3 regions of the Variovorax sp. J22R115 genome follow, and region 2 is predicted to be linked to each of the others. Evidence: predicted binding sites of a transcription regulator. Region 2 holds the regulator's gene; each other region holds the start of a gene.
What was found. The regulator FNR, encoded in region 2, switches genes on or off when oxygen is low (the NO sensors DNR and NnrR bind a similar motif). The targets are predictions, from matches to a motif close to TTGATNNNNATCAA.
Positions count from the first base shown of each region.

Region 1: the regulator FNR is predicted to act here: its motif matches at 1,192-1,205, upstream of QTI04_RS21385 (universal stress protein).
Region 3: the regulator FNR is predicted to act here: its motif matches at 2,066-2,079, upstream of QTI04_RS02240 (hemerythrin domain-containing protein).

Region 1 covers NZ_JASZYM010000012.1:82,544-89,074, forward strand. Annotated here, with positions in the region: gene ppk2 (polyphosphate kinase 2) at 1-680, shown strand, start outside; gene QTI04_RS21385 (universal stress protein) at 695-1,156, opposite strand; gene QTI04_RS21390 (BRCT domain-containing protein) at 1,300-1,887, opposite strand; gene QTI04_RS21395 (YSC84-related protein) at 2,136-2,699, shown strand; gene QTI04_RS21400 (tripartite tricarboxylate transporter substrate binding protein) at 2,769-3,752, opposite strand; gene QTI04_RS21405 (LysR family transcriptional regulator) at 3,830-4,714, shown strand; gene QTI04_RS21410 (amidohydrolase) at 4,702-5,565, opposite strand; gene QTI04_RS21415 (NAD(P)/FAD-dependent oxidoreductase) at 5,562-6,531, opposite strand, start outside.
Region 2 covers NZ_JASZYM010000018.1:115,166-121,696, reverse strand. Annotated here, with positions in the region: gene QTI04_RS27900 (OmpW family protein) at 1-628, shown strand, start outside; gene QTI04_RS27895 (universal stress protein) at 662-1,099, opposite strand; gene QTI04_RS27890 (sulfite exporter TauE/SafE family protein) at 1,178-1,882, opposite strand; gene hemN (oxygen-independent coproporphyrinogen III oxidase) at 1,887-3,257, opposite strand; gene fnr (fumarate/nitrate reduction transcriptional regulator Fnr) at 3,437-4,153, shown strand; gene QTI04_RS27875 (FixH family protein) at 4,163-4,450, opposite strand; gene ccoG (cytochrome c oxidase accessory protein CcoG) at 4,476-5,903, opposite strand; gene ccoP (cytochrome-c oxidase, cbb3-type subunit III) at 5,917-6,531, opposite strand, start outside.
Region 3 covers NZ_JASZYM010000001.1:508,443-514,973, reverse strand. Annotated here, with positions in the region: gene QTI04_RS02250 (mandelate racemase/muconate lactonizing enzyme family protein) at 1-802, shown strand, start outside; gene QTI04_RS02245 (hypothetical protein) at 864-2,006, opposite strand; gene QTI04_RS02240 (hemerythrin domain-containing protein) at 2,143-2,700, shown strand; gene QTI04_RS02235 (universal stress protein) at 2,884-3,306, opposite strand; gene QTI04_RS02230 (3'-5' exonuclease) at 3,425-4,054, opposite strand; gene QTI04_RS02225 (putative nucleotidyltransferase substrate binding domain-containing protein) at 4,051-5,871, opposite strand; gene QTI04_RS02220 (cation acetate symporter) at 5,893-6,531, opposite strand, start outside.

The DNA of each region.
Region 1 (6,531 bases), on a different contig from region 2:
AAGTCTGCATCGTGTTCGAAGGGCGCGACGGCGCGGGCAAGGGCGGCACCATCAAGGCGATCACCGAGCGCGTGAGCCCGCGGGTGTTCCGGGTGGTCGCGCTGCCGGCGCCGACCGAGCGCGAGAAAAGCCAGATGTACGTGCAGCGCTACCTGCCGCACCTGCCGGCCGCAGGCGAGGTCGTGATCTTCGATCGCAGCTGGTACAACCGCGCCGGCGTGGAGCGGGTGATGGGCTTCTGCACGGAGGAGATGGCCCAGGAGTTCCTGCGCGCGGTGCCGCTGGTGGAGCGGGCCATCCTGGATTCAGGCGTCATCCTGCTCAAGTACTGGCTCGAAGTCAGCCCCGAGGAGCAGACGCATCGCCTCGAGGCCCGCATCCATGACCCGCGCAAGATCTGGAAGCTTTCGCCGATGGACATCAAATCCTACGGCCGGTGGAATGACTACTCACGTGCGCGCGACGACATGTTCGCGGCGACTGACACCGAGTTCGCCCCTTGGCACGTCGCGAGGTCGGACGACAAGCGCCGCGCGCGCCTCAACATCATTTCCCATTTCCTGAGCCATGTTCCTTATCGCGAGGTGCCGCGCGAGAAGGTGAAGCTGCCCAAGCGAAACAAGATCAACGGCCGTCGCGAGTCCACCCATCCGGTGAGGTACATCGAGGAAAGGTACTGAAGGGAAGGCGGCCCCTAGCCATTCGTGCTGGTTTCGGGGGCCTGGACCAGCAGGACTGGCATGGTCGCCATGCGCGTGACGTGCTGCGCCTCGCTTCCCCACAGGATGCGCTCGATGCCCTTGCGGCCGCGCGTTCCAGCCACGATGAGTTCGGCCTTCCAGGCCTGCGCGTCGTCCGCGACCAATTCCGACAAGCTCATGGTCAGCGACGTGAGCAGCCTCGTCTCCACCTTGGCGCCGCTGCGCTCGGCGCGTTCGCGGCCTTGCTGCAGAAGCCGCTCTCCTTCCGCCTTCATTTGGGGCAGCAGAGAGGCGTAGGAGGCGTGCGATGCATGGCCCGGCCTGAGCTTGAACGTGTTGAGCGCATGCACGAGCCGCAGCGTGGCGCCGTGCAGCAGGGCCAGGCGCACCGCCTCGTCGAGACCGGCCAGCGAGGTGTCGCTGCCGTCGAGGGGGACAAGGATTCGCTGGTACATGGTTGGCCGTCCTCGACAATGACTGTGTTCAGGCATTGACCTTCGTCAACTGCATCCATCGTGACGCTTCGGGCATTGGCTTGCAAGCCAGGGCGTTCCGGTGGTCAGTCGGCGTCGTGCGTTGGAGCGCGATGCGCGCCCGGTCAGGGCATCGCTCTTCCTGCGACGCATTCGAGCCAGCGTCGCTCCGAGATGATCGCGATAGCATGTCCAGCCTGCTGCAAAGCCAGGGCGTCCTTGATCGTCTGTGCGAGCGGCGTCTCAGTCCAGTTCGGCGGCACCTTGGACCCGATAACGAGGTAGCGCACGTTCCGGCTGACTGCAGCTGCCGGCCACCCGCCGGCCCGTTCCAGCAGTCGCTCGCATGCTGCCCTCGTTCCATGGAGGAACTCGCCCGCCAGACAGACCAGCGAGTCGCGCAGGGTGATCTCGATCGCGTTGTCCATCGGAAGCGCGAAATCGGCCGCGCCGTCCGTATCGTTCCACACGAAATCGCCAGCCGCCAGTTGCTTGAGTGTGGTCATCAGGTAGGCGCGCTCGTCTTCACTGACGTGTCCGTCGGCCAGGACAGTTTCGATCGCGCGGCTGACGGCATGGCCAGGCCACACCCGCGCGACGTCGGAGTTCTCGGCAAGCCACACCTTGAGGAACTCGATCTCCAGATCATGAAGATCACCATCCGCGACCATGGTCTCCACAATGCCCAAAAGCTGTTCGATGGCTTGACGCATGGCTGGCTTTCCTGTCAGGGATGGGCTCAGAGGGCACTGCACCTCCGAGGATGAAAGGCAATGTAGCCCTGCGAAGGATTGCCGGGGACCTGTGGCCAGAGCACATTTTCGCCCACTTCAAAGGGGAGGCCCAAGTGATTGCCATCATCCGGCCGCACCGTGACCGATGGGCAACTCGACACCGCCGCGGCTTGACCATCTCCATCAGCGGCGCACAATGGTCTGCCAACGACTGCAGGAGAGTTGTCATGGATAAGCGAACTTTCTTGGCAGGTGGGCTCGTCGCCGTCCTCGCCGCGGCATGCACCACCACCTCCACCTCGAGCGGCGATCCAGTGGCCAAGCGCGCCAGCATCAATGCATCGGTCGACAGCGCACTGTCCAAGCTCTACGCCCAGGCGCCGGGCTCGCGCGAAATGACGGGCAAGGCCAAGGGGGTGCTGGTGTTCCCTGATGTGGTCTCGGCCGGGCTGGGCGTTGGCGGCTCCTACGGGCAGGGTGCGCTGCGCGTCGGCGGCAAGACCGATGGCTACTACAGCACCACTGCGGCATCGGTCGGGCTTCTGGCCGGCGCCGACTCCAAGGCTGTTTTCGTGCTCTTCATGACGCAGGAATCGCTGGACAAGTTCCGCGCGAGCAAGGGGTGGACCGCCGGCGCCGATGCCTCGGTCACCATGCTCAAGGTCGGCGCCTCGGCAGCCGTCGATACGCAGACCATGCAGCAACCCGTCGTGGGATATGCCCTGAGCAATGCCGGGCTGATGGCCAACCTCAGCCTCGACGGCACCAAGGTCAGCAAGCTCGATCTTTGATCCGGGCCGGGCGGCGGGCGGCGGGCGGCGGACGTCGATCATGTGTTCCGCCGCGAAGCGCGGCCCGCTTCAGTCCACCGTGATGCCGTTGGTCTTGACCAGCGCGGCCCAGCGTGCAATCTGCGACTGCAGGAAGGCGCCGAATTCTTTCGGCGTGTTGCCGACGGGCTCGATGCCCATGGACAGCAGCCGGCGACGGGTCTCCGGCTGATGGGTGGCGTCCCGCACTGCGGCGGACAGGCGCTCGATCACTGCCGGTGGCGTGGCCGCGGGCACGAAGAAGCCGTTCCACTCGACCACCTCGAAGTTCTTGAAGCCGCTCTCCATCACGGTGGGCACGTCGGGCAGCGCTTCCATGCGCTGCGCGCCGGTGGTTGCGAGCGCGCGCAGCCGGCCCGACTGCACGTAGCTCAGGCCTGACACCGGGTTGGCGAAGTAGGCCGAGACCTGGCCCGCCAGCAGATCGGTGATGGCCGGCGCGCCACCCTTGTAGGGCACGTGCAACCAGTCGATGCCGGCGTCGCGCTTGAGCATCTCGGCTGCGAGGTGCGCCGAGCCGCCGGCGCCGTAGGACGCATAGCTGAGCTTGCCCGGGTTTGCACGCGCGTAGGCGATGAATTCCTTGAAGGTCTTGTAGGGTGCCGAGCTGGGCACCACGAGGATGTTGGGCATGTTGATCGCCTGCGACACCGGCACGAGGTCCTTGACCGGGTCGAAGGGCAGCTTGCGCAGCACGGCGTTCACCGCGTAGGGGAAGGTGTCGAAGAGCACGGTGTAGCCGTCGGCGGGCGACTGCAGCACGGCCGTGGCAGCGATGATGCCGCTGGCGCCAGGCCGGTTCTCCACCACGATCGGCTGACCCAGCAGCGTGGACATCGGCTGCGCCAGCAGACGGGCATTGCCGTCGGCGCCACCGCCCGCTGCGTAGGGAACGATCAGGCGGATCGGCTTGGATGGAAAGGCCGGCGCTTGCGCCGCGGCGGGCAGCGCGGCAAGTGCCACTCCGCCCAGCAGCAACTGCCGGCGAGCGGGCGAAAAAACTCTCACGGTCATGCTCGTCTCCTCTGGTTTCTGAGCCAATAAAAACTTCTGCAGAATGCAAGACTTGCCCCCGAGACCAAGAAAAACTCATGAAGCTTCAGTTTCTCCAGACCCTGGTCGCGGTGCTGCGGCACGGCTCCTTCGCGGCAGCGGCGAAGGAAGTGAACCTCACGGCCAGCGCCGTGAGCCTGCAGATGCAGCAACTCGAGGCCTACTTCGGCCAGCCGCTCTTCGACCGCTCGGCACGGCAGGTACGGCCCACGGCTTTCGCGGCCGAGGTCGCGGGCACGATGCAGCAGACCCTCGATGCGCTCAAGGCGCTGCGGCTGCGCGAGGACTCGGTGGTCTCGGGCCGCATTCGCCTGGGCACCATCGAGTCGGCGCAGGTCAGCCTGCTGCCGACGGCGATGCAGGTGCTGCACGACCGGGCGCCCGCGCTGGAATTCGAGATCACCCGCGGGGTTTCTGCCGCGCTGCTGGACGACGTGAAGGCCGGCCGACTCGACACGGCAGTTCTGGTGCGGCCGAAGTCCGGCGGATCGAGCCGGCTGAAATGGTTTGCGCTGGCCACCGAGACCTTCGTGATGATCGCGCCGCCGCATGCGCGGCGCGGCTCGCCCGTCGAGATGCTTCGGCGGCACAACTGGATCCGCCTCGACCGCGTCACCACCGGCGGCCACATCGCCGCGCAGTACGTCAACCGCATCGCGCCGCGCACGCGCTGCACCTTCGACCTGCCCGGCACCGACGCAGTCGCGGCCATGGTGTCCGCCGGGCTCGGCGTCTCGGTCGTACCGGCCCTGCGCCAGGAAGTGTTGCAGGCCTACCCGATGCTCCAGATCCCGCTCGGCAAGGACGCGCCGGTGCGTCACATCGCGATGGTGTGCCGCCCCGCCGATGCCGAAAGCAGGCGCGTGCAGGCCGTGCTGGAAGCTTTCGAGATCGCGGTGCGCCGGCGCCATCAGAAGCTGTAGAGGGCCTGCGGGTTGTCGACCAGCACGCGTTGCCGCAGCGCCGCGTCGCGCACCCAGCCGCCGATGCGGTCGAGCAATGCGGCGTCGTCCGGCTTCACCGCCTTTTCGGTGGGATGGGGCCAGTCACTGCCCCACACCAGCCGCTCCGGTGCATGCGCGAGCAGCGCTTCGGCCACGCGGGCGCGGCTGTCCTCGGTGCCGGGCATGTCGTCGAGGTAGGGCGCGGAGAGCTTCACCCATGTCCGGCCACGATCGAGCAGGCGGCTCACAACGGCGAAGGCGGGGTGCGCTGTCCCTTCGGGATGCGGCATCCGTGCGAGGTGGTCGAACACCATCGGGCAGGGAATTCGATCGAGCAGGTCCGCGTGTGCCGCGATCTGGTCCGCACGCCAGTGCAGTTGCACGTGCCAGCCCAGAGGCTCGATGCGGCGGGCGAGTGGCTCCACCATGTCGAAGCGCGTGACCGCGGTCACCGGGTCGAAGAGCGTGAAGCGGATGCCGCGAATGCCGCCTTCGTCCAGCGTGCGCAAGGTGGCGTCGTCCACGTCCGGATGCAGCACGCCAACGCCGCGCGCGTCGGCCGCGCCGAGTTGCCGGATTGCATCGAGCGTGACGCTGTTGTCGGTGCCGTAGACCGTTGGCGTCACCACCACGGTGCGTGTCGTGCCGAGGCGGGCCTGCACGCGCCGGTAGTCGCTTGCGCAGGCCTGCGCGAGCACGCGTCCCGGGTCGCCGATCGACGGAAATCGCCCGTCGTAGATGTGGATGTGCGAGTCGCAGGCCAGCGCTGGCACCGCCAGCGCCGGTGGCGCGGTGCCGGTGGTGTGGGGAATCGTTTCGTCCTGCGTCATCGCTTCGCTTCGGCTTGTTGTTCGACGATCTGGCGCACATGCTCGCCGATCGCGAGGGAAGCGGTCAGCCCCGGAGACTCGATGCCGAACAGGTTGACCAAACCTGCGACGCCGTGCTGACTCCCGCCCTGGATCACGAAGTCGGTCGCCGTGTTGTGCATCGATGATCCCGGTCCCGCGAGGCGAGGGCGGATGCCGGTGTAGCCGGGCTGCAGGTCGTCGTCGCGCAGCCCGGGGTAGTAGCGGCGGATCGCGTCACGGAAGGCCGGTGCGCGTGATGCGTCGAATCGATAGTCGACGCCGTCGCGCCATCCGAGGTCGGGACCGAACTTGCATTGCCCGCCCAGGTCGATCGTGACGTGCGCGCGCAGGGCGCCTTCGCGGCCGGTCGGGTAGACGAGACGGTTGAAGGGCGACTTGCGACCCAGCGTGAAGTAGTGGCCGACGGCGAAATGCAGCGGCGGAATCAATGTGGCCGGCATGCCCGCGATGGCGCCCGCAACGCGCTGCGCGCCGAGGCCGGCAGCGTTGATCACGTTCCTGCAGCGCAGGCGCGTGTCTGCCGATGCGCCGACCTGCAGCACGATGCCGTCGGCGGTGGCTTCACCCGCCACGACGGGGCTGCGCAGCGCCAGCGTCGCGCCATGCCGCTCGGCATCGCCGAGGTAACCGAGCATCAGGCCGTGGCTGTCGACGATGCCGGTGGAGGGTGAATGCAGCGCACCGACGCAGCGCACTTCGGGCTCCATGGCGTGGGCTTCTGCCGCATCGATGAGTCGCAGGTCCGTCACGCCGTGCGCCGAACCCAACTCGATGTAGCGGCCCAGTTCGGGCAGCTCGGATTCATGCGTCGCCACGATGAGCTTGCCGATGCGCCGGTGACCGATGCCGCGCTCGGCGCAATAGGCGTAGAGCGCTGCTTTGCCCTCAACGCACAAGCGTCCCTTGAGCGAACCCGGCGCATAG
Region 2 (6,531 bases):
CTGGCTCCATTTCGCACCCCAGGATTCGAGCGAACCCCTGACCTTCACGGCGCCGCGCCCCGCCGTCGTGCCCGGTTCCGGCGCCAGCGTCGACAGCTCCGACACGCTCGGCCTCAACGCCCAGTATTTCATCGACAGCCACTGGGCGGTCGAAGGCGTGATCGGCGTTCCGCCGAAGTTCAGGCTCCAGGGCACCGGCACGCTGGGCCCGATCGGCGAACTCGGTGAAGCACGCCAATGGAGTCCGACGCTGCTGGCCAAGTACTACTTCCTCGAAGGCGACGCCAAGCTGCGTCCCTTCGTCGGCCTGGGCGCGACCTACGTCTGGTACAGCGACGTGAAGCTCACCCCCGGCTTGCAGGGCGCCCTGGCCAGCCGCGTGGGCATTCCCGCCGGCAGGTCGGCCACCACGGCTGACCTCGACAGCTCTTTCGCCCCGGTGTTCAATCTCGGCGCCGCCTACCAGTTCGACCAGCACTGGGGCATGTCCTTCTCGGTGTCGTACATCCCGCTGAAGACCACGGCCAAACTGACGACCACGGTGGCAGGCGTGCCGGTCGCCATGAGCGAGTCGCGCCTCAAGGTCAATCCGATCGTTCCGTACCTGTCGGTGACCTACAAGTTCTAAGCCTCCGACTGGGACGCGTTCCGGGACGCAGCGCTACCGAAGCACGAGCACGGGCAATGAGGAGTAGGTCAGCACGTGCTGCGTCTCGCTGCCGAGCAGCAGGCGACCGAGCCCGTTGCGGCCGTGCGAAGCCATCACGATCAACTCGCTCTGCTGTTTCTCGGCGGCCACGATGATGGCGTCCGCCACCTGGCTGGAATGGCTCACCAGTGCACGGCAGGACACGCCACGCGCGAGGGCACGCGCGCCGATGGCATCGACCAGCGCCTGCGCCCTTTCGAGGCGCCGTCGATCGGTGTCATCGGCGGCCACGTTGTTCATTGCGCCGTCCATGTAGCTCTTGGGCTCCCGTCGGGCCACGGTGAAGGCGACCAGCTCGGCGCCATGGTGCCGGGCCAGGCCGATGGCGCTCTCGACGGCCTTCTCCGACAGTTCGGAGCCGTCGGTCGCGACCAGGATCTTCTTGAACATGATGGGCTCTCCTGATGGGAAGAACCCAGTGTTGGACAGATGGACCCGTGTCGTGTTGACCGCGATCAAGCAGAGGCCTCAACGGCACCAGATCGCGATCTGGTCTTGCAGGTCCATCCACACCGCCTGCAGGGCCATCGCGGCGAGCAGCGCACCGGCGAGCCGCGTGCCCCAGTGCTGCGGCACCCAGCCTGACCCCGAGCACAGGCGCCGCCAGAGGTAGGGCGCGAGCAGCAGCGACAGCGCACTGCCTGCGGCGAACAGCGCCATGACGCCGGCGCCCGCGAGCACCCCATTGGCCAGCGCAGCGAGCATCAGTGCCGAGTACAGCAGGCCGCAGGGCATCGCGACCCACAGCGCCCCGCTCGCCAGCACACCGAGGGCGCTGCGGCCGGGCAAGCGCTGCGCGCGCCCTGCGGCCCAGCGTGCCCACAGCGGCTGCCGGCCGGTCGCCGCGAGCAGCAGTCCCCAAGCGAACACGAACACGTGCAGCAGCATCCACGCAGGGCGCAGCGCGGCGACCTGCCCGCTGGCGAGCGCGAGGCCCTCGGCCGCAGCGGCCGCGACGGCGCCTGCGCTGGCGTAGCCGAGTACACGCCCCACGTGGAACCACGCACCCGCGGGCACGGAGGGCTGCGCGGCCGCGATGGGTGCGGCGCCACCTGAGGGCACGACGCGCACGATACGGACCACTCCCTCGCATGCGGCCCCGCACATGGCCACGCAGTGCGGGCCGCCGCCCACGCCCATCAGGAACGCGGTACCGAGCAGCGCCGCCTGCATGGGATCAGACGATGCGCGAGAAGCGCGTCTTGCGGTCGGCCTGCAGGTAGCGGTCGAACACCATCGCGATCGCGCGCACGAAGAACCACCCGAGCGGCGTGACTTCGATGTCGCGTTGGCTCATGCGCACGAAGCCCTCGGCCGCGAGCAAATCGAGCGCCGCGAGTTCGGCGGCGAAGAAATGCCGGAAGTCGATCAGATGCGCCGCGCCGATGGCCTCGAAGTCGACCCTCCCCTGGCACATGATCGCCATGATGACCGCGCGCCGCAGCACGTCGTCGCGCGACAGCGCCAGGCCGCGCACCACGGGCAGCCGGCCCTGGTCGAGCAAGTCGTAGTACTCCTCGAGCGTCTTCGCGTTCTGGCTGTAGGTGGCGCCGACACGGCCGATGGCCGACACGCCGAGCGCCACCAGATCGCAGTCCGGCTGCGTGCTGTAGCCCTGGAAATTGCGATGCAACCTGCCCTGCCGCTTGGCCACCGCGAGCGCGTCGTCCGGCAGCGCGAAGTGGTCCATGCCGATGTAGACATAACCCGCCGCGGTGAACGCGGCGATCGAGCGCGACAGCATCTCGACCTTGGCCGCTGCGTCGGGCAGCGATTCGGTCGCGATGCGGCGCTGCGGCTTGAAGCGTTCGGGCAGGTGCGCGTAGGCATAGAGCGCGATGCGGTCGGGCCGCAGCGCGCAGACCTGCTCCAGCGTGCGGTCGAAGGACGCGGCGCTCTGCTGCGGCAGGCCGTAGATCAGGTCGACGTTGACCGAGTCGAAGCCGAGGCTGCGCGCATCCAGCATCAGGTCGAACACCTGCCCGGCAGGCTGGATGCGGTGCACCGCACGCTGCACCTCGGGGTCGAAATCCTGCACGCCGAAGCTCAGGCGGTTGAAGCCGAGTTCGGCCAGCGTCGCGAGCCGCTGGCGGTCGACGGTGCGCGGATCGATCTCGATCGAATGCTCGCCGTCCTCGGTCAGCGTGAAGTTGTCTCGCAGCAGCGCCATGAGTTCGCGCAGGCCGTCGTCATCGACGAAGGTCGGCGTGCCGCCGCCCAGGTGCAGCTGGCGGACCATGGCGCCGCGGCCCAGCTTTTCGACCTGCAGCGAGACCTCGCGCGCCAGGTAGTCCAGGTACTCGCGGCCCTTGCCCTTGTGGCGGGTCACGATCTTGTTGCAGGCGCAGTAGTAGCAGAGCGATTCGCAGAACGGGATGTGCACGTACAGCGAGAGCGCACGCGCACCGGCGCCGGCCCCGCCGCGCTGCTCGAGCACCTGCGCGTAGGTGTCGGCGGCGAAGGCGTCGACAAAACGGTCGGCTGTGGGGTAGGAGGTGTAGCGCGGACCGGGGATGTCGAAACGCCTCAGCGCGGAGGGCGACGGCATCGCAAAGGTCGGCGTGCGGGCTGGAGCGGGGGCAGGGAGCATCGCGTACGGCGGAAAACGGTGGGAAACTGCAGGCAATGAGCCACTATGGCCCCGACCCGGCCCGCAAACCTTGATCTGCATCAAGCATGGCGCTCGCCCGCCGCCCGACAATGCGCGCACGACCCCTGACTGCATCCATGACACCTCAACACATAAAGGTCGCCTGCTCCAACTGCAATCTGCGTGAGCTGTGCATGCCGGTGGGCCTCAGTCCGAGCGAGCTGCAGCGCATCGATGACCTCGTCGCCACGCGGCGCAAGGTCAAGCGGCGCGAAACGCTGTTCCACAATGGCGAGGACTTCACATCGCTCTACGCCATCCGCACCGGCGTGTTCAAGACCCGCCTCGCGAGCGAGGACGGGCGCGAGCAGGTCACCGGCTTCCAGATGGCGGGCGAGATCATCGGTCTCGACGGCATCGTCAGCGGCCACCACAGCTGCGACGCCGTGGCGCTGGAGGATTCGGAGGTGTGCACGATGCCCTTCGACCGCATCGAGGAGCTATCACGCGAAGTCACGGCGCTGCAGCGCCACGTGCACCAGATCATGAGCCGCGAGATCGTGCGCGAGCAAGGCGTGATGCTGCTGCTGGGCAGCATGCGCGCCGAGGAACGTCTGGCCGCCTTCCTGCTGAACCTGGTGCAGCGTCTGCACGCGCGCGGCTTCTCGCGTTCGGAACTGGTGCTGCGCATGACGCGTGAGGAAATCGGCAGCTATCTGGGGCTCAAGCTGGAGACCGTGAGTCGCACCTTGTCGAAGTTCGCGGCCGATGGCCTGGTCGAGGTCGAGCAGCGCAATGTCCGCATCGTCGACCCCGATGCGCTACACCGCATCGTCAATCCTCCGGGCTGCTGAGCCCCGCTCTCAGTTCCTGGCTGGCACTGCCAAGTCGATCCCCGGCGTGGCCGCGTGATTTCGCCCGGCCACCGCCGGCATCAGCCTCTTGTCGACCAGCGTTCGGTTGATCTCCACGCCCTTGCGGTAGTAGTCTGGGTCCACCACCGGATCGGGCGTGCCCAGCGCCAGCCACAGCGTGACGAAGCTGGCGACGACGACCACGCCGGGCCCGCCTATCACCATCCACACCAGGGGAAAGCGCCACCACGGCGGGCCGGACGGGGTTGCGTCGTCTTTGCGATTGCTGTCGGTCATTTCGATCCTTCGGGAGAGCGCGGCTTCATCGGGGAACCAGGAACACGGCCTTCTCGGACACGTGGCCCCGGCCGTCCTCCGAGTGGACGTCGAAATACACCTCGTGCGAACCGGCCGCCGCCGCGCCGAAGGGCAGCCGCAGGCGCACCGCCACCCAGCGCGATTCCGCAGGCGCGACATCGACGAGCTGCTCCGAGGCCACCTCCAGGCGATCGAGGCCGCTGGCCTCGATGCGGTAGCGCTGCATCTCTTCGGTCGCGTTCATGATCTGCAGGCGGTACACGTTCTCGATCTGGCCGCCGTCGACGATGCGCGCCAGCGCGGCGCGGTCGCGCACCACGTCGACCTTCAGCGGCATGCGCGCCACGAGACTGGCGAACAGGCCGATGGACAACGCCGCGAGCAGCGCACCGTAGACCAGCACGCGGGGCCGCAGCACGCGCTGCAGAACCTGGCGCGACGTCCAGCGGTTGGCCATGCCGTTCTGGGTCGCGTAGCGGATCAGGCCCGGCGGCTGCGCCGTCTTCTTCATCACGATGTTGCACGCATCGACGCAGAGCCCGCAGCCGATGCATTCCTGCTGCAGGCCGTTGCGGATGTCGATGCCCGTGGGGCACACCTGAACGCACAGCTTGCAGTCGACGCAGTGGCCGAGTGCGGGCGCGCTGTCGGCGCGTCCCTTCGCCGGCACGCCGCGGGGTTCGCCGACAGCCGCGTCGTAGCTGACGATCAGCGTGTCGCGATCGAACATCGCGCTCTGGAAGCGCGCATAGGGACACATGTACTTGCACACCTGCTCGCGCATGAAGCCCGCATTGCCGTAGGTCGCGAAGCCGTAGAACAGCACCCAGAAGATCTCCCAGGAACCCATGGTGGCGTGCAGCATGGACGCGCCCAGCTCGCGGATCGGCGTGAAGTAGCCCACGAAGCTGAAGCCGGTCCACAGGCCGATCGCGATCCACACCGCATGCTTGAAGCACTTCTTGATCACCTTCTCGGTCGAGAACCCGCCCTTGTCCATGCGCATGCGCACGATGCGGCTGCCTTCGATTCTCTGCTCCACCCACATGTAGATCTGGGAGTAGACCGTCTGCGGGCAGGCATAGCCGCACCACAGCCGGCCCGCCACTGCGGTGAAGAGAAACAGCGACAGCGCCGAGACCACCAGCAGGCCAGTGAGGTAGATCAGGTCCTGCGGATAGAGCACCAGCCCGAAGATGAAGAAGCGCCGCGCGGAGAGGTCGAACAGCACCGCCTGGCGCTGGCCCCATTCGAGCCAGGGCAGCCCGTAGAACACGAGCTGGGTCACGAACACCATGGCCCAGCGCCAACGCGCGAAGACTCCGCTGACGCTGCGCGTGTAGACCTTCTGGTGGGCGGCGTAGAGGCCGACGCCCTTCTCTTCGGCCTTGGCGGCCGGAACGATGGGGATCACCTGATGCACGCGGCTCATGGCACGGGTCCGGTCACTGGGCCGCCGCGACGTCCGGCTTGCTCGACAGGCCCCAGACGTAGGCGGTCAGCACGTGGATCTGCGCTTCGGTCAGGCGCCCCTGCTGCGCCGGCATCTGGTTGGTCTTGCCGCCGTTGACGATCGCGATGATCGCCTCCTGGCCGTAGCCGTGCAGCCAGATCTTGTCGGCCAGGTTCGGCGCGCCGACCGCGGTGTTGCCGACGCCGCCGATGCCGTGGCAGGCGGCGCAGGCAGTGAACTTGCTCTTGCCGAGGCCCGCGCGCACCGAGTCGTGCGGGCTGCCTGACAGGCTCAGGACGTAGTTCGCGAGGTTCTTCACGTCGTCCGCCGAGCCTATCGCCTCGCCCATGGGCGGCATCACGCCGGTGCGGCCGTGGGTGATGGTCTCGCGGATCTTCTCGGGTGTGCCGCCGTGCAGCCAGTCGCGATCGGTCAGGTTCGGGAAGCCCCTGCTGCCACGCGCGTCGGAGGCATGGCACTGCGCGCAGTTGTTGAGGAACAGGCGCTCGCCGATCGCCATGGCGCCGGGATCGGTGGCCAGGCGCTCGACGGGCTCGGAGGTGTAGGCGGCATAGACCGGCGTCAGCTCGGTGTTCGCCTGCTCCAT
Region 3 (6,531 bases), on a different contig from region 2:
GGGCATCGACCTGGCCCTGTGGGACCTGAGCGCGCGTCGCGCCGGCCAGCCGCTGTGGCGCCACCTGGGCGGCACACGCAGCAGCGTTCCGGTCTACGCGAGCGGCATCAATCCCGACCAGCCGGAGCGCATGGCGCTGCGCCGGCGCGACGAAGGCTACCGAGCCTTCAAGCTCAAGGTCGGCTTCGGGCAGGAGCGCGACCTCGCCAACCTCGACGCGATGAGGCGCGCGCTGGGGGACGATACCGAGCTGATGGTGGACGCCAACCAAAGCTGGTCATTGGCCGAGGCGCAACGCATGACACCGCTGCTCGCACCCTACGCCCTGCGCTGGCTCGAAGAACCGCTGCGTGCCGATCGCCCATGGACAGACTGGCAAGCGTTGCAGGCCTCCACGCAGATTCCCCTGGCCGCCGGAGAAAACATCGCGGGTGGCGAAGCCTTCGATGCCGCACTGCACGCCGGCGTGCTGTCCGTGCTCCAGCCCGACGCGGCCAAGTGGGGCGGGATCTCGGGCTGCTGGCCCGTCATCCGCCGCGCCCAGGCGGCCGGTTTGCGCTACTGCCCCCACTACCTGGGTGCGGGTGTGGGCCTGCTGGCCTCGGCGCACCTGCTGGCAGCAGCGGGCGGCGACGGCCTGCTCGAAGTGGACGCCAACGACAACCCGTTGCGCACAGCCGTCGCGCCCGCCCTCCAACGCCTGGGCAACGACGGGTGCGTGAGCCTGGGCGATGCGTCGGGCATCGGCGTCGAGCCGGATCCGCATCGGATCGCCGAGGTCATCCGCGCCGCATCCGCTTGAGTCAGCACCCCGCAAGCGCGGCGGCCGACCGGCCCGTTTTCAGTCCAGCCTGCGCTGCGCCCTATGCGAGTACGCGGCGCTGCAGCCTTGGAGCGGCGACCTTGCAATTCTCGATCTCGAGAGCGAAGTGCATGCGCGAGCCGTCGACAGTCAGCTGCAGTTTGAGCCGCGCCGTGATCGCGCTGCACGCGAGTTGGAAGCTTGCCCACGTCGCCATCGCGTCACGTGCCGACATCGACGGCATCTCCACGGTCAAACCCTCGCCCAGCGCCTCCGAACGAAGCACGAGCGCATTGCGCCCGTCGCGGCGTCCCTCCATGTGCGCTCGCAGCCCCGGCACGGCGAACGGTGCGTCGCCGAGCTGCACCTCGCCCGAAAGCGCCGTGCGGCCCAACAACAGGCGCGCCTGCTCCGTCAATCCCTGGCTCGCGCCGCCGCTCTGGCGGAGCATCGCCTCAGCAAATTCCTGCAGGCGCAGCTTGCCGCGCTCGGAAACCCACGCGCCCAGCAACGCCCCGCGCCGCTCGAACTCGACGCCCCCGAGCGGCGCCGAGGGGAACTGGTACACGTAGCTGCGCCCATTCGGCGCATCGACATAGATGCCCATCCGGCTCACGCCCATGCGCGAGTCCGGACCCACGTTCTGCACGGTGGCGTCGTTGAAATCGATCTGTCCCTGCCGTATCGGCACCGTGACTTCGGCGTCGAACAGCAGGTGCGCGTCCGTGATCTGCCCGCGGATCGTGCCATCGGCCTGCGCCAATGGGCCCAGCGACGGCACATCCGGCACCGCGTGCGGCGCAAGGCGGCCGGCGGCAGGTGCCACGCTGCCCGCCGCGGGCAACGCGTCGCGTACCTTCTGAACTTCTACCGGCATCACCAAGGGTCCGGACAGCTTCACTCCCGAGAGCTCGGCTTCGATCGCCTCGACCGAAGAAAGATGCAGCCCGCCAGCCTCGGCCCGTACCTGCCCGGCCCCTCCACGCACGACCATGCGGCCGATCTCCAGGACCAGCGCCCCGGAGGAAATCCGGAGCGCTGTCGCCTCGAAGTTCCGGATCCCGACCTTGACGTCGCCGTCCTGTCCGGGTTCCCAGGTGACGCCTTCGAGCGAGCAGCGATTGCGCACGGCGGCTTCGGACGATGGGCCCAGGCTCATGCCGAGCACGAGTTCGATGATCGAGGACGCGAGCCGGACGGTCATGAGGCCACATTAGCAGACATCTCGCACCGCCCTGGAAGAGATCGTCCGACCTCGATTCCCTGATCTAGCTCAAAGAATCGCCTCCCATCCGGGCCTAGACTGGTCATCTCCCTCATCGGCTCTCGGAGGTTTCGATATGGCGGAATGGGTCGCGCAATGGCATGCCGAGCATGTCCGTTTCTCTCAGCTGCTGGACTTCCTGGATGCGCAGGTCGCTGAACTTCACGAAGGCGAAGACCCGGATCTGGGCGCCATGTGCGACGTCGTGTCCTATCTCAGCGAGTTTGGCGACCGCTTTCACCATCCGCGCGAGGACGTCGCGTTTGCTTGCATGGTGGCGCGCGATCCGGCGCTGCGCCTGCCGGTCAACCGCTTGCTGCAGGAACACCGCGCGATCGCTTTCGCGGGCGAGCAACTCGTCGCGCTGCTGAGCGAGGCCATGGCCGAAGGCGTGGTCCTGCGTTCATCGATCGAAGCGTCGGCGGCCCTGTACCTGACCTACTACCGTCACCATCTCGCCACCGAGGAGCGGCAGATCGTCCCGATGGCCGCGCGCCTTCTCACCCCGCAGGACTGGGACGCCGTGGCGAGGTCGAATCCGTCGGGGTCGGACCCGGTGGCCGCGGCGGCGTGCAACGACGCGTACCGGGCGTTGCGCGAGCGGATGGCGACTCGGGCCACGACGACGCCGTGAGGAGCGGCCGCCCGATGGTAGCCATCGGCGGCCGAGCGAGGAAGCAGTCGAAGCGCCGCAACTCAGCGCTGCGAGAGCTCGAACCAACCGATCCGCAGGCCCTGGCCGCCCTCGCCCAGTCCCGCAGCCACCAGGATCACGGTCGCGAGCAGGGTCGCAGCGACGAACAGGATCGCCTTCATTTCAGCGCACCAGCAAGACCGGCACCGCGCATTTCGCGAGCACCTTGGTCGCGACCGAGCCCAACACCAGGTTCTTCAGGGCGCCGACGCCGTGCGACCCCATGACCAGGAGGTCGAACTTTCCCGATTCGGCGTACGACGCGATCTCCTCGGCCGGATGGCCCACCTTGTGAACCGCCTTGGCGTGAATCCCGTGCTCCGCGAGGAGCGCGCGGACCGGTTCGAGAACGACCCGCGCATCATCTTCGTAGTAGCCATGGACGAGGTCCGGCCCGGCGAACGCAGCCGCCCGGTGCGGGACCGGGAGGACCGCGTAGAAGACCGTGAATGAATGGCCCGTCACCCACAAGTCCTTGTGTGCGCCGAGGTAGGAGATCATTCGTTTCGTGTAGTCGCTGCCATCGACGGCAAGAAGAATCTTCATGGTGGTCTCCTGTCGAGAAGTCTGGATGACCCGATGTTCGTCGCTGCCTCGGTGGTCTGGTTTGAGCCAGATCAAGCTCTCGATGAGCCGGCCTGCCGCCACCATCGAACTGAAGTGCTTACAGAAGGCCTCGCAACTTCACGAACGCCAAGCCCGCCATGACGGCATCGTCCAGTGCATCGTGCGCACCGCGAAGCGGCAGCCCCAGGTCATTCATCATCGTCGCGAAGCGCAGGTCGATGGTGCCGCCGCGCAGGGGCGCGGGCAGCTGCCGGTTCTTGTAGTCGTAGTACATGGCCGACACCTCGATCTTCGGCTGCGGCAATCGCAGGCCGAGCAAGGGCCAGATCTCGCGATTGAGCATGGCGACGTCGAACTCCAGGTAGTAGCCCACCAGCGGACGGCTGCCGATGAAGTCCATCAGCCGGCGCATCGCCTGCGCCGCATCGATGCCGAGCGCAACGTCCTGCTCGCGCAGGCGATGCACCCGCACGTTGTCGGCCGTCATCGCCCGCTCGGGCCGCACCAGCAACTCCAGGCGCTCGCTGGTCAACAGCCGGTTGCCGACGATGCGCACCGCGGCGATCGAGATGATGCGATCGTGGCGCACGTCCAGGCCGGTGGTCTCGCAGTCGACCGTCACCCACTCGCCTTCGGGCGGCGCGTCGTACATGAACGCAAAGTGCGGGTCGGCCAGGTGATAGAGCAGCCATTGGCGGCGCAACGCACCCGCCCAACGCAGCCTCATACGCCCCCCAGGTGGAATTGATGCCGCACCAGCGCCTTGAAGCGCTTGACCACTGCGAGCGCATCCTTCAGCAGATCGCGCTCCAGGCTGCTCAAGCGTTCGACCCGCACGCTGCCGCTGACCGCTTGCCCGGCATCCCATTCGGCCAGGCCGGCCTTGAGCTTGAGTCCCATCAGGAAGTGAAGACTGTCGGCCAGGTCGTTGGCCAGTTCGGCCGGCAACCGGCCGTTGGCCACCAGTGCGTCGAGCCGCGCGGTCGTGCCCGTGGCCTGCACGTGATCGCGCAGTGCCAGGCTGCGCACGCCGTGCACGATCGGGAAGATGCCTGCCCTCTTCAGGTCGAGCGACTGCCGCTCGTGCTCGCCGAGAAGCAGCAGGCGGCTCCACCAGCCGCTCGGCGCGTCGGGGAACAGATCGACGGCCGCCGCAAATTGTCCGAGCAGCGCGTCATTGGCCACCACGAGACGATCGATCTCGGCGCGCACCTCGCCGAGCAGCGAAGCGTCGCCGGCGACGGCGTGGGCATCGATGAAGGTGGCCAGCGCCATCAGTCCTTCGGCATCGGGCAGGAGCAGCCAGCGCCGGACCACGGCGCGGAAGTCGCTCGCGCCGTGCCGCCAGGCCGGGTTGCTGACCATGATCCCCCCGGGGCACTCGGGGTAGCCGAAGTCGCGCAGCGCCGCCGAAAAGCGCAGACAGGTCGATTCGACGACGGCATCGCTGACCGGCGTGCCGTCCCGCAGGATCAGCCCATTGTCCTGGTCGGTCTTGAGCAATTGCTCGCCGCGTCCCTCGCTGCCCATGACGAACAGGCAACTGTCGGCCAGCAGCTCAGGGGGCGCGATCAGTTGCCAGGCTCGCTCGAAGAGCTTGGCGTTGAGCGCCTGCACCAGCCTGCCGATCTGGCCGACGCGCGTCCCGCCGCGGTACAGCAATGCGATGAAGTCCGTGATCTTCCCGGCCTCGGAGCGCAACTCGTCGAGACTCTGCGCGCGCACGACCCGCACGGTGATCAGGTACGAATGGTTCGACAGGAAGCTCAACAGATCGAGTTGCTCCAGCAAGCCCACAACGCGCGAGCCATCGGCCACCACGAGCCGGTGGACCTGATGCCGGATCATCAGCGCCAGCGCGTCGAACAGGGGCGCATCCGGCGCGATGCTCACCAGTGCGAAGGTGGCCAGCTCGCGCACCGGCCGCCGGTCCAGCGGCTGGCCCTCGACCACTGCGCGCTGCAGGCCCGTGTTGGTGAAGATGCCGAGCCGCTCGCCGTCGCGGACCAGCACGCTGCTCGAATGCTCGGCGTGCATCAGCCGGGCCACGGTCACGATGTCGGCGGCTCCGTCCACGACGTGCGCCGGTCGCAGGAATGCTTCCTCGACCCGCGACATCGTCAACGCATGCATCTCGCGCTGCTCGTGGCGCTGCGCCAGGGTCTCGAGCTTGTTCGACAGGTCCGCGAACAGGAGCGAGCCGAAGGTCGCGTTGCGGGCGATCAGGGCCATGACGGCGGCCTTGGCCAGCAGGTAGGCGACCACCTCCTCGGCGGCCACGAACCGGCTGCCGGCGCGCCCGGCCATCAGCGAACGGCCGTCGAAGCAATCGTTGGGCCCGTAGCCTGCCACCGCCTCGCCCGCGTCCAACTGCGAGACGTGGCCCTTGATGATGACGAAGAGGTGCGCGGGTTCGACGCCCGGCTCCAGCAGCGCTTCACCCTCGCGAAAGTAGGCGATGTCGACGTGGTCCCGCACCAGCTTGCGCTCGTCCTCGTCCAGGCAGTCGAAGGGCGAGGCCGAGAAGTCGAAGGCGTTGGGCATGGCCGATCGATGCGAAGGGCCTCAGTGTCCGGATGCACCCTCCGCGCCGATGCCGGTCTCCGAACGCACCTGCTGCGCGAGGAACCCCGCCCGGTCCTTGGCCGCGCGCGGGCTCTTGTCGAGGATCGAGAACAGCCAGATTCCGACGAAGCCGATGGTCATGGAGAACAGCGCCGGCGACTGGTAGGGGAACAGGGCCGAGCCCTTGGGGTTGCCCAGCGTCGCCTCCCACACGGCCGGCGACACCACCGTCAGCACCACCGAGGAGACGAGCCCGAGAAACCCGCCGATGACCGCGCCGCGCGTGGTGCAGTCCTTCCACAGCACCGACATCAGCAGCACGGGGAAATTGGCAGACGCGGCGATCGCAAAAGCCAGACTCACCATGAACGCGATGTTCTGCTTCTCGAACACGATCCCGAGCACGACCGCGACGACGCCCAGCGCGACCGTCGTGATGCGCGACACCTTCAGCTCGGCCACGCTGTCCGCCTTGCCCTTCTTGAACACGGTGGCATACAGGTCGTGCGACACCGCCGATGCACCGGACAGGGTGAGGCCCGCCACCACGGCCAGGATGGTCGCGAAGGCCACTGCCGAGATGAAGCCGAGGAACACGTTGCCGCCCACCGCCTTGGCCAGGTGGACCGCTGCCATGTT